Regions from separate parts of the Salmonella sp. GDC200615 genome, predicted to be linked through region 2. Evidence: predicted binding sites of a transcription regulator. Region 2 holds the regulator's gene; each other region holds the start of a gene.
The links. The regulator CRP, encoded in region 2, controls carbon source genes, mostly activating them, when cyclic AMP is high. The targets are predictions, from matches to a motif close to ATGTGANNNNNNTCACAT.

Region 1 (3,178 bases), 1.0 Mb from region 2:
GACTGAGTGCAATGAAGAACGGGCCGTAACCGATAATAGCGACCAATGCCCCCATAAACAGGTTGAAGCTTAACTGTCCCATCCATGCCGCAGATCCTGCCAGACCGGCAACCGTCGCGACCTCATTTTTCTTGAACAGGTCAGCGCTCATGGTAATCACGACGGTAGACAGCGTCTGGTGCGCAAAACCGCCAATACTCATCAATGCAATGGCGACATACGGGTTAGTCGTAATGCTGACAAAACCGATCGAAATCATCAAAACAGCGCCGATGGTAAAGCTACAACGACGCGCATTGATCGTGGTCATGTGCATCTTTTCCATGAAGAACTTCGCCAGGAAACCGCCTGCAACGCAGCCAAAGTCCGCCGCCAGGAACGGCAGCCAGGCAAACATGGCGATCTCTTTTAACGGCAGATGCATCACGTTAATCAGATACAGCGGCATCCAGAAACTCAGCGTTCCCCATGCCGGGTCAGCCAGAAAACGGGTAATCGCCAACGCCCAGAAGTTACGCTTTTTAACGATCTCTTTAACGGCCGGTTTTTTATTATCGTCCTGGAGATAGCTTTCCTGGCCGTCTTCGATATAACGCAGCTCTTTGTGGGTGATCCACGGGTGTTTATTTGGCGAGTTATAAATCAGGAACCAGGTGATGGCGAACAGCACGCCGATCCCACCGGTAATCACAAACGCCATTTCAGTACCGATGCCGCTATCAGCAAAGGTCAGCATCGCCCAGACCACCAGCGGCGGCGCCAGCATCGCGCCAATCGAAGTACCGATATTAAACAGTCCCCCCGCAATACCGCGTTCTTTCGTCGGGAACCATTCGGCGCTGGCTTTAATCCCGGCCGGAATCGCTGACGCTTCGGTTAGCCCCATCAGACCACGCAGAAATGCCAGACTTATCCAGCCGCCGGCCAGCGCGTGCGCCATGTTGATCAGCGACCATAACAAGGCAAAGATAAAGAAGCCGATTTTCAGTCCGATGACATCCATCAAATAGCCGGTGATCGGCTGCGCAATGGTGTAACAAAGCTGGAAGGCGCTCACCACCCAGGAATATTGTTGCTCATCAAAATGGAGTTCTTTCATCATCGCTGGCGCCGCAACGCTAAGCGAGCTACGGGACAGGTAGTTTACGATGGTCCCTACGCAGACCAGGCCGATAATCCACCATCTTAATTTTGTCATCTTCATGATAAAGCCTCGTTAAAAAACATTAGCTCCGCGCCGTCTGACCTGTAGCGGGAAAACTGAAATCACAAAAATTGGTTGACCAATCAATATTTTCTCATCCGGACCGGTCAAAATCTGGCGGCAACTCCCGCCCTTAATATTCTTGAAATAAATACATCAACTCATTTCAAGTTGAATGGTGAATGCTTTTCACCCAGCAAAAATTGGCACAGATCAAATAAATAAAATTGGCAGACCGTGAATGATGATATTTGTGATTTGGTTAGCCAATTTAGACAATAAGGTTGACATGAGAAAAATTTTGGTTGAATTTAGGGGTCAGAACGGGTTTACAAAGCACGTTTCGATGTTGGCTGGCAATGGGTCAACCACGAAGACGTTATCGCAAGAAGAGGAAACGAGATATGAAACAAACCTGGCGCTGGTACGGACCTAACGACCCGGTAACGCTGTCAGATGTACGCCAGGCTGGCGCAACCGGCGTGGTAACGGCGTTACACCATATCCCGAATGGAGAAATTTGGTCGATAGACGAGATCCAGAAACGTAAAGCTATCGTTGAAGAGGCGGGTCTGGAGTGGTCTGTGGTAGAGAGCGTACCTATCCACGAAGATATCAAAACCCACACCGGTCAGTACGATTTATGGATCAAAAACTACCAGCAAACGCTGCGTAACCTGGCGCAATGCGGTATCTATACGGTTTGCTATAACTTTATGCCGGTGCTGGACTGGACACGTACGGATCTGGAATACGTATTGCCGGATGGTTCAAAAGCGTTGCGTTTTGACCAGATTGAATTCGCCGCGTTCGAACTGCATATCCTGAAGCGTCCGGGAGCAGAAGCCGACTATACGGCAGAAGAAATTGCTCAGGCAGAGCGACGTTTCGCCACCATGAGCGAGGAAGACAAAGCACGTCTGACCCGCAACATTATTGCCGGTTTACCTGGCGCGGAAGAAGGCTATACGCTGGATCAGTTCCGTCAACACCTGGCGACGTATAAAGATATCGATAAAGCAAAACTGCGTGAACATTTTGCCTATTTCCTGAAAGCCATTATTCCGGTTGCCGACGAGGTTGGCGTGCGTATGGCCGTTCACCCTGACGATCCGCCGCGCCCTATTCTCGGCCTGCCGCGCATTGTCTCTACCATTGAAGACATGCAATGGATGGTGGAAACCGTTAATAGCATGGCGAACGGCTTCACCATGTGTACCGGATCTTACGGCGTGCGCGCCGACAACGATCTGGTTGATATGATCAAACAGTTTGGTCCGCGCATCTACTTTACGCATCTGCGCTCTACGCTGCGCGAAGAGAATCCGAAGACCTTCCACGAGGCCGCCCATTTGCACGGCGATGTGGATATGTATGAAGTCGTTAAAGCGATTGTGGAAGAAGAGCACCGTCGTAAAGCCGAAGGTAGCGACGATCTGATCCCAATGCGCCCGGACCACGGTCATCAGATGCTGGACGATCTGAAGAAGAAAACGAATCCGGGTTATTCCGCCATTGGCCGTCTGAAAGGGCTTGCGGAAGTCCGCGGCGTCGAACTGGCTATCCAGCGCGCTTTCTTTAGCAAATAACCTTCTTTCGCATGGCGCGACGCGTCATGCGATTTCCCCTACTCAATGCAATAGCAACATGCCTCGCCCCGGAGATCGCGGGCGAAGACGTCGAATGACAGGAGTTTGCAATGGAACAGAATATCGCCACCGCCCAGGTTTCCGTCGCCCGCCCAAACTGGGACAAATCACGTCTGGTATCCCGTATTGTGCATCTGGGCTGCGGGGCGTTTCACCGCGCGCACCAGGCGCTCTTTACCCATCATTTACTGGAAAAGAGCGACAGCGACTGGGGCATTTGTGAAGTGAACCTGATGCCGGGTAACGACGCGCGGCTGATCGCGAACCTGAAAGCGCAAAATCTGCTGTACACCGTTGCAGAACGCGGCGCAGAAAGCACCGAACT
Region 2 (3,178 bases):
AATAATCAGATAACTTGCCAGCGTTAGTACCAGCATGACCGCCAGCGTAATGCTTTCGGGAATATGTAAGTGCAGCGTGACGCCGGCAATCACCAGGCCGACCAGCGTTCCGACTGAACGGTGCAGAATACGTACGCGCGTCGCGCCATAGCCGTTTTGGGTGACAAACAGCACCGTCATGAGTATCCAGTACGGTTTAGGCAGGTGCAACGCACTGCCCATCAGACTGGCGATGCTCATCATCACGCTGATGCGTCCGGCGTTGCGTAGCGCCGGTGATTTAAGAGACATATAATTTTTCAGCGCCGGAAGTAGCGGCAAACGACGCTGTTTATCGGCCATCAGGTCGCGGGCGTACAGCGGCCGCTGAGTACGCAGCACACGGGCGATTCGACTGAAGTGCCAATAGCAGAACTGGCCTACCGGATTTTCAGGATGCTGATTGGCGATTTTCTCCAGAGCGCCAATCTGTTTTTCCATGGAGAAGCGCGTCGGCAGACGATGATAAAGAATGTCATCCGCCAGCACGCGCAGACGGGCGGCGACCGTTTGCGCATTCCAGCGAATCACCTCTTCCGCATGGCTGCGTTCTACCAGTTTCTGTACCTCTTCCGGCTGATGCAAGCTGACGGAGATGTGCTCCTGCAAATCCATCGCTTCCTGAAAAGCCCGTAACAGGCGCTTGTAATCATTATTGTTGTGCGCCGAAAGCATATGCATCTGTTGGTAACACTGGGTAATGAGATCGACCGCTTTTTGCTGGCGTATCAGCAGGGGAGGCAGCGCTTTTTCCGGATCGATATGTTGGGTGAGCAGGCTGTATTTCGCTTCGCAATAATCGGCCAGTTCACGGTATAACAAACTCAATGACTCGCGCAGCGGCTGTTCGCGCCATAGCCAGAACCAAAACCAGTTAAACACGCCGTACCATAGCGTGCCCAGCGCATAAATGAGCAGCGGCTCCCAGACGGGCATGTATCCTGCAAGACTCAGGGTAAAGATGGCGGCAATCAGCGACGCTGGCAGTAACCGCGCGTGAAGCGGGCTAATTTCCGCCGTCACGCCAAGCACCAGCGTGAGCCCGGTCAGGATCAACGGCAGGGGGATGGATTCCGCCAGCAGAAGTTGCGTTACCAGACTGCATCCGGCGAACAGCGACGCGCCGATGATCAGGCGTTTAAAAAAACGTTTGTGCGGGGTATCCAGACCTGCAATGTTGCAGCAGGCGGGAACGAGAGAGAAAAGCAAGCCCAGGTGTAGCTGGCCTATCAATAAACCGACAGCCACAGGCAGACACAGCACCAGCGTTTGCCGTAGTGCGTAATTAATCTCTGGGTGATAAATCAGTCTTCGCCACATCGATGCAAACAAAAATGGCGCATGATAAAACGCGCCATTCTGACGGAATTAACGGGTGCCGTAGACGACGATGGTCTTGCCATGCGCGGAGATCAGGTTTTGATCTTCCAGCATTTTCAAAATACGACCAACGGTTTCGCGGGAGCAGCCGACGATCTGGCCGATTTCCTGACGGGTGATTTTGATCTGCATCCCATCCGGGTGCGTCATGGCATCGGGCTGTTTCGCCAGATTCAGCAGCGTCTGAGCGATACGCCCGGTGACGTCAAGGAAGGCGAGGTTACCTACTTTTTCAGAGGTGACTTGTAAGCGACGAGCCATCTGGGAAGAGAGGCGCATCAGAATATCCGGGTTGACCTGGATTAATTGGCGAAATTTTTTGTAGGAAATTTCAGCGACCTCACATGCGGTTTTCGCACGTACCCAGGCGCTGCGTTCCTGGCCTTCTTCAAACAGGCCCAGTTCACCAATAAAATCACCCTGATTCAGATAAGAAAGGATCATTTCTTTCCCTTCTTCATCTTTGATCAGCACTGCCACGGAGCCTTTAACGATGTAGTACAGCGTTTCTGCTTTTTCACCCTGGTGAATCAGCGTGCTCTTTGACGGGTACTTATGAATGTGGCAATGAGACAAGAACCATTCAAGAGTCGGGTCTGTTTGCGGTTTGCCAAGCACCATGCGCGGTTATCCTCTGTTATAAGCTGTCTCCAGAGCCAGAAAACGGCACTGTCTCTGGGGTTGCAAAAATATACTTCCCGCTACCTGGGAAGGGGGCTACGAAAATAGATTGTAGCCTGTAATGTGATGTCCTCTGCATACATGCAGTACGTCAATGTATTACTGTAGCATCTTGTCTGTTTTAGCATAGCTTTCGCCGTGTGTCTCTTGGTGTCTCGCTTCAGCATGACCCAGGTCGCCTTCCATTGCGACTTTTGTTGTATGCGCGTAATCTTTCAGGAAAATTGAAACATTGGAGTTACGAAATATGCAAGCGCGTGTAAAGTGGGTTGAAGGGCTCACGTTCCTCGGAGAGTCCTCCTCCGGCCACCAGATTTTAATGGATGGTAACTCCGGTGACAAAGCGCCGAGTCCGATGGAGATGGTATTAATGGCGGCTGGCGGATGTAGCGCTATTGATGTGGTATCAATCCTGCAAAAGGGCCGTCAGAATGTCACCAACTGCGAAGTGAAGCTGACATCCGAGCGCCGGGAAGACGCGCCGCGCCTGTTTACGCACATTAATCTGCATTTTATCGTTACCGGCAGCGATCTGAAAGAGGCTGCCGTCGCGCGCGCTGTCGATCTCTCCGCGGAAAAATATTGCTCGGTGGCGCTAATGCTGGAAAAAGCGGTCAATATTACCCATTCGTATGAAGTGATTGCGGCGTAACATGTGATGCCGGATGGCGGCGTGGCTTTATCCGGCCTACCCGTTTTTATCTCGTAGGCCCGATAAGCGTAGCGCCATCGGGCATTTCACCACGGTTATTCGATTTTTTTGCCTTCCATTAATCGCTGCACCAGCGGCAACATAATCAGCTCCATCGCCAGCCCCATTTTGCCGCCCGGCACCACTAATGTATTAATGTGAGAAATGAACGAGCCCTGGAGCATCGCTAGGAGCCAGGGAAAATCGATCCCTTCCAGATTGCGGAAATGGATCACCACAAAACTCTCATCCAGCGAGGGAATACCCTTTGCGGCGAACGGATTGGACGTGTCGACGGTCGGTACGCGCTGGAAGTTGATATGGGTACGCGAGAACTGCGGCGTAATGTAATTGATGTAGTCGTCCATGGAACGCACCACGGAATCC
Region 3 (3,178 bases), 660 kb from region 2:
AATGTCCCCTGCTCGGACGGCGGGGTGAAGATACCTTCATAGCGCAACTGGTGGAACATGACGCGGCACACCAGTTGGTCGAACATGGTCGCGCCCCACATATCCGCGCCGGAGAGATCTTTTTTCGGGCGGAAGGTTAAATCAGAGAACGGCTGAGTTTTGGCGACGTAATCGCCTTTTGCCGCGCCCTGCGGGACCGGTTTTTCCGGGGCGGGCACGACCAGCTCGCCATTACGTCTGTCCAGCACAAAGATATTACCGGTTTTCGCTGGCGCATAGATAACCGGAACGGTAGTACCGTCAACGGTAATATCCGCCAGCGTCGGCTGTGCCGGCAGGTCCATATCCCACAGATCGTGATGGACGGTCTGATAACTCCAGGCCAGTTTCCCGGTGGTGGCATTCAGCGCCAGGATGGAGCTGGCATAACGTTCCTGCTCCGGCGTGCGGTTACCGCCCCAGATATCCGGCGTGGTCACGCCCATCGGCAGATAGACCAGATCCAGTTTCGCATCATAGGCGGCAGGCGCCCAGGAGTTCGGCGAGTTAAAGGTAAAAGCGTGCTCATCGGCTGGAATCGCGTTCGGATCTTTCGCCCCCGGATCGAAGGCCCACATGAGTTTACCGCTATTAACATCAAAACCACGGATAACGCCGGACGTTTCGCGGGTAGAGAAGTTATCCGTGACCGAACCGGCAATGACAATTGTTTTATCGGTGATAATCGGCGGCGACGTCGGTTCATACAGTCCCGGCGTGGTATCCGGCATATTGGTTTGCAGATTCAGGACGCCTTTGTTGGCGAAGGTTTCACACAGCTTGCCGGTTTCGGCATTCACCGCGAAAAGGCGACCGTCGTTGACCGGGAGGATAATACGGCGCGGACAGTCGGCGATGGCCTCCGGCGAGGCGGTATCCGCTTTGGCCTCATGATAAGAGACGCCGCGGCAGGTCACATGCTGGAAAGACGAATCGGTCTTCAACTGAGGATCAAAATGCCACTTCTCTTTACCGCTGGCGGCGTCCAGCGCGAACAGACGCTGGTGAGCTGTACACAGATAAAGCGTATCGCCGACTTTAATCGGGGTCACTTCGTTGGTGATTTCGCCCGGATCGTTGGGTTGTTTCAGATCGCCGGTGCGGAAGACCCACGCTTCTTTCAGTTGGTGAACGTTATCCGCAGTGATCTGTTTCAGCGGCGAATAGCGTTGGCCTTCCTGATTACGTCCATAGGCCGGCCAGTCTTCGTCGGCGATCGACGAACTTGTTGCGGCGGGCGTGGCGTCGGCGCGAAGCGTACCGTTGATCTCCTGCGGGTCGTTGAAGCCGGCCCAGGTCAGAATGCCGCCGCTAATCAGCAGCGCCACGACCAGCGCCGCCACTGCGCCGCTGGAAGGAACCACCAGCCGATGCCAGACAAACGGCAATATTAGCCAGATGCCGAAAAACACCAGGATATCGCTACGCGGCGTGAGCGCCCAGAAGTCGAACCCGACTTCCCACACGCCCCAAATCATTGTCGCCAGCAGCAGGGCGGCATACAGCCACAGTGCGGCACGTTTACTGCGCCATAGCAATCCGGCCACAACCAGCATCACGAGGCCCGCGATGGGGTAGTACCAGGAACCGCCAATAGCAACCAGCCAGACACCTCCGATAAGAAGATACAGCCCACAAAGTGCTGCAAAGAGGGCCGTCAGCGTCACGAGTAATCGTGGCGATCGTGCGTTATTTTCTGCCATAAAAAGACACCATCCCAAATTGTTAATTTTTTAGTAGCAATTAAGTATAGGAATTAACATGTGTGATCGTCATCACAAAATGAGCTTTCTTATCAAATGCCGCGAATGAATACGTTTGCTGTTATACTACGTGCCTTGCGCGTCAATGCGGCGTTATTAGTCACCGGCATTGAGTGATTTGTTTTTAAATCATATGGTTATAAATATGAAACATACTGTTGAAGTCATGATCCCCGAAGCGGAGATCAAAGCACGTATTGCCGAGCTGGGTCGTCAGATTACCGAACGTTATAAAGACAGCGGCAGTGAAATGGTGCTGGTAGGTCTGTTGCGTGGCTCATTTATGTTTATGGCGGACCTGTGCCGTGAAGTCCAGGTTCCTCATGAAGTCGATTTTATGACCGCCTCCAGTTATGGTAGCGGCATGTCCACCACACGCGACGTGAAAATCCTCAAAGATCTGGATGAAGATATTCGTGGTAAAGACGTGCTGATTGTCGAAGACATTATTGATTCCGGTAATACGCTGTCGAAGGTCCGTGAAATCCTGGGCCTGCGCGAGCCGAAATCGCTGGCGATTTGTACGCTGCTGGATAAACCTTCTCGCCGCGAAGTGGACGTGCCGGTTGAGTTCGTTGGCTTTTCGATTCCGGACGAATTTGTAGTCGGTTACGGTATCGACTACGCTCAGCGTTATCGCCATCTACCGTATGTTGGTAAAGTGGTGCTGCTGGACGAGTAAGCGCAGAAATGCCGGATGGCGTCGCTAAAGCGACTTATCCGGCCTATAGCTAATGGCTTATTGGTGGGGAATGTATTTCAGACTTAGGGCGGAAATACCCTTATGATAGCCGTTCTCCAGCGTTTCTCTGTTGGTGGCGGTGACGTCAAGATCGCGCAGCAGGCCATCATTGATACTGTACGCCCAGCCGTGAATGGTCACATTCTGACCGCGTTTCCACGCTGACTGCATAATGGTGGAATGCCCCAGGTTATAGACCTGTTCCATGACGTTCAATTCATAGAGCGCGTCCAGACGTTGCTCTTCGGGCATTTTTCCCAACAGCGAGCTATGTTTAAGCCAGATGTCGCGGATATGCAGCAGCCAGTTATTAATCAAGCCCAGCTCAGGGTTTTCTACCGCAGCCTTGATACCGCCGCAACCGGAGTGGCCGCAAATGATAATATGCTCAACTTCCAGAACATCTACCGCATACTGAACCACGGAGAGACAGTTCAGATCGGTGTGAATAACCAGGTTAGCCACATTACGGTGAACAAACAATTCGCCCGGTTCAAGCCCGGTTAAACGCTCTGCGGGAACGCGGCTGTCGGAACATCCAATCCATAGAAAGCGCGGTTTTTGCGCTTGCGCCAGTTTCTCAAAAAATCCGGGGTCCTCTTCCACCAGCATTTTTGACCATAGTGCATTGTTG
Region 4 (3,178 bases), 700 kb from region 2:
CCACATCTTTGCCCTGCGGCAAGCGGACGATGACATCCGGCTGCATCCGCGAGCGCGCATCGTTCTCAATACTGACCTGGGTTTCGTATTCGTAGCCTTCACGCAGTCCGGATGCCTCCAGCACCCGCGCCAGCACAACTTCGCCCCAGTTTCCTTGCGCCTTATTGTCCCCTTTCAGGGCGCGCGTCAGGTTGATCGCTTCCTGCGCCATTTGCGCGTTAAGCTGCTGCAAATTACGAATTTCGTGCGCCAGCGTATGCCGCTCCTGCGCTTCTTTGCCAAAACTCTCCTGAACCTGGCGGCGAAAACCGTCCAGTTGCTCACGCAGCGGCGTCAGCAGGCTATTCAGGCTTTGTCGGTTTTGTTCGTCTACGCGACGATTACTGTGTTCAAAAATACGGTTCGCCAGATTTTCAAACTGCTCGCTTAAACGCTGTTCGCTGTTGATCATCTGACGGATTTTGTCTTCCGCGTGTTGTTGAGTCGCTTCCAGACGGGTCGTGACTTCACGCAGATCGGCTTCCAGAGAGGTATTGATACTGTGCAGGCTACGCAGTTCGTTATTAAGTAACTCGCATTCACTGCGCCAGTGCGCTTCTTGCGCTAATTGCTGCCGGGCCGCGCTAAGTTCGATATCCAGCTCACGCCGTTCTTCGATAAGATCGACGCGGATTTGATCGGCGTGCGCTTTCGTCGCCAGCCAGCCAATCACCGCCCCAGCCGCCAGCGCCACGACGGCGCTTATCATAAGAGTAATATTCACAACACCTCTCCTGGAACCACACTGTCCTGCACAAAATAGAATTGTGCTGTATAAACGTCCAGTTTAAAAGGGATTTCCTGCGAGGCGCCACGCAAAAAGAAAAGGCCGAACGCGTCGGCCTTTGCAAAAGAGAGGAGAATTACAGCAGACGACGGGCCGCTTCCACGACGATTTTCACCGCGTGGCTTTCAGTTTGTTTCATCGTTTCCGCATTCGGAATCTCTTGTTGGGTACGGTTGACGATAACGCCCGCCACCATACCTGCGCGTAAACCCTGGCTTGCGCACATGGTTAACAGCGTAGCGGATTCCATTTCGTAGTTCATCACGCCCATCGCCTGCCACTCTTCCATAGAGCCTTTGAAGCGACGAACAACGCGGCCAGAATAGGTGTCGTAACGTTCCTGACCCGGATAGAAAGTGTCGGAAGAGGCGGTTACGCCAACGTGAGTCGTGGCGCCAATCGATTTCGCGGCTTCAACCAGCGCAGTGGTGCAGGCAAAGTCGGCAACCGCCGGGAATTCCATCGGCGCAAAATGCAGGCTCGCCCCATCCAGACGTACGGATGCGGTCGTTACCAGAACGTCGCCGACGTTAATGTGCGGCTGAATAGCCCCCGTGGTGCCGATACGCAAGAAGGTACGAATACCCAGTTGCGCCAGTTCTTCCACGGCAATAGAGGTAGACGGGCCGCCGATACCGGTAGAGCAAACGATAACTGCTTTGCCATCCAGCTCAGCGCGCCAGGAGGTGAATTCGCGGTGAGATGCCAGCTTAACCGGCTTATCCATCAGCGCGGCGATCTTTTCCACACGCTCAGGATCGCCAGGGACGATGGCGAGCTGGGCCCCTTGTAAATCGTTTTTGGTGAGGCCGAGATGAAAAACATCAGACTTGGACATATAAAACTCCTCTGTGAATCGGGTTTGTCAGAAGAAGCAAAGAGACACTTTACCTAAGGCATAAAGATATTTTCGTGACAGCCATCACTATGACGTAAAACAATTGCACTCGCTTACCATTAAAAAGTGATGTTCATCACAATAAATAATCAATATCGCCAGGCATTGCACAAAAGATAGCCGCTTTAAGGCAATGTGGTTTGTTACACACTGTCTATAGTTAAGATTGCGCTATTTTTTAAGGGTACGGAGAATACCATGACAACGACACATCCATCCGGCTTTGCACCTGCAGCTTCCCCACTTGCCCCTACGATGATTCATACGCCTGATGGGGCCATTAGCGCGGGGATAACGTCGATCCCCTCTCAGGGCGACGATATGCCAGCCTATTACGCCAGACCAAAAGCGAGCGACGGCGCGCTGCCTGTGGTCATTGTGGTACAGGAAATTTTTGGCGTACATGAACACATTCGCGATATTTGCCGACGACTGGCGCTGGAAGGCTATCTCGCTATCGCGCCAGAACTCTATTTCCGCGAAGGCGACCCCAATGATTTCGCCGATATACCCACATTATTGAGCGGGCTGGTGGCTAAAGTACCGGATTCGCAAGTCCTTGCCGACCTGGATCACGTCGCCAGTTGGGCTTCGCGCAACGGCGGGGATGCGCATAGGCTGATGATCACCGGTTTTTGTTGGGGAGGCCGAATTACCTGGCTGTACGCCGCGCACAACCCTCAGTTAAAAGCGGCGGTAGCGTGGTACGGCAAGCTGGTGGGCGACACGTCACTCAATTCGCCGAAGCATCCCGTTGACATCGCCACCGATCTTAACGCGCCGGTACTGGGTTTATACGGCGGGCAGGATACCAGTATTCCACAGGAGAGCGTGGAAACCATGCGTCAGGCGCTACGCGCCGCTAATGCGAAGGCGGAAATCGTGGTCTATCCCGATGCAGGGCACGCGTTTAATGCCGATTATCGTCCGGGCTACCACGAAGCCTCAGCGAAAGACGGCTGGCAAAGAATGCTGGAATGGTTCGCGCAGTACGGTGGGAAAAAAGGCTAACCACAGCGCATTACGATGTTTGTTGGGCCTACGAGACCGGAGTCGGTGTAGGCTCAACAAATCGTCATCGCCACGTTAGCTATGCTTTACCACAGCATTTTTTATATTTTTTGCCTCTGCCGCAGGGACAGAGATGGTTACGACTGACGGCTCCTGTGTCTTTACGCGCGTCCTGCGCCAGCCAGCGCATGATCGATGCCATCGGATAGCCTTGCGCCAGCAGCTCCCGCCAGACATTCATATACGGCGTAACGTGCTGGAAAAAATGTTTATAGCCCGCACACAAGTAATTATGCGCAGGATGACCGGACGGCGAGACGGCAAAGCGATGCTTCGGACAGCCGCCATGACACGCAAAGCGGTAGTCACAGCGACGACAATCGGCGGTCAGGGTCTCCCGCTTGGCCTCGCCAAACGCAATAGCCCGCTCGCTATTATTTAAG

Region 1: uxuA (mannonate dehydratase) is a predicted target of CRP. The motif match lies at 1,406-1,423, and genes of this name have one in related genera.
Region 3: hpt (hypoxanthine phosphoribosyltransferase) is a predicted target of CRP. The motif match lies at 1,803-1,820, and genes of this name have one in related genera.
Region 4: udp (uridine phosphorylase) is a predicted target of CRP. The motif match lies at 1,789-1,806, and genes of this name have one in related genera.

Annotation. Positions count from the first base shown of each region.
Region 1 covers NZ_CP192247.1:4,038,028-4,041,205, forward strand. The annotation lists gene ACQ29O_RS19565 (MFS transporter) at 1-1,204, opposite strand, end outside; gene uxuA (mannonate dehydratase) at 1,609-2,793, shown strand; gene ACQ29O_RS19575 (fructuronate reductase) at 2,904-3,178, shown strand, end outside.
Region 2 covers NZ_CP192247.1:415,179-418,356, forward strand. The annotation lists gene ACQ29O_RS01850 (YccS/YhfK family putative transporter) at 1-1,359, opposite strand, end outside; gene crp (cAMP-activated global transcriptional regulator CRP) at 1,408-2,040, opposite strand; gene ACQ29O_RS01860 (OsmC family protein) at 2,348-2,752, shown strand; gene ACQ29O_RS01865 (phosphoribulokinase) at 2,848-3,178, opposite strand, start outside.
Region 3 covers NZ_CP192247.1:1,074,736-1,077,913, forward strand. The annotation lists gene ACQ29O_RS05035 (glucose/quinate/shikimate family membrane-bound PQQ-dependent dehydrogenase) at 1-1,742, opposite strand, end outside; gene hpt (hypoxanthine phosphoribosyltransferase) at 1,948-2,484, shown strand; gene can (carbonate dehydratase) at 2,542-3,178, opposite strand, start outside.
Region 4 covers NZ_CP192247.1:4,372,439-4,375,616, forward strand. The annotation lists gene rmuC (DNA recombination protein RmuC) at 1-763, opposite strand, end outside; gene udp (uridine phosphorylase) at 903-1,664, opposite strand; gene ACQ29O_RS21205 (dienelactone hydrolase family protein) at 1,923-2,735, shown strand; gene ACQ29O_RS21210 (anaerobic sulfatase maturase) at 2,815-3,178, opposite strand, start outside.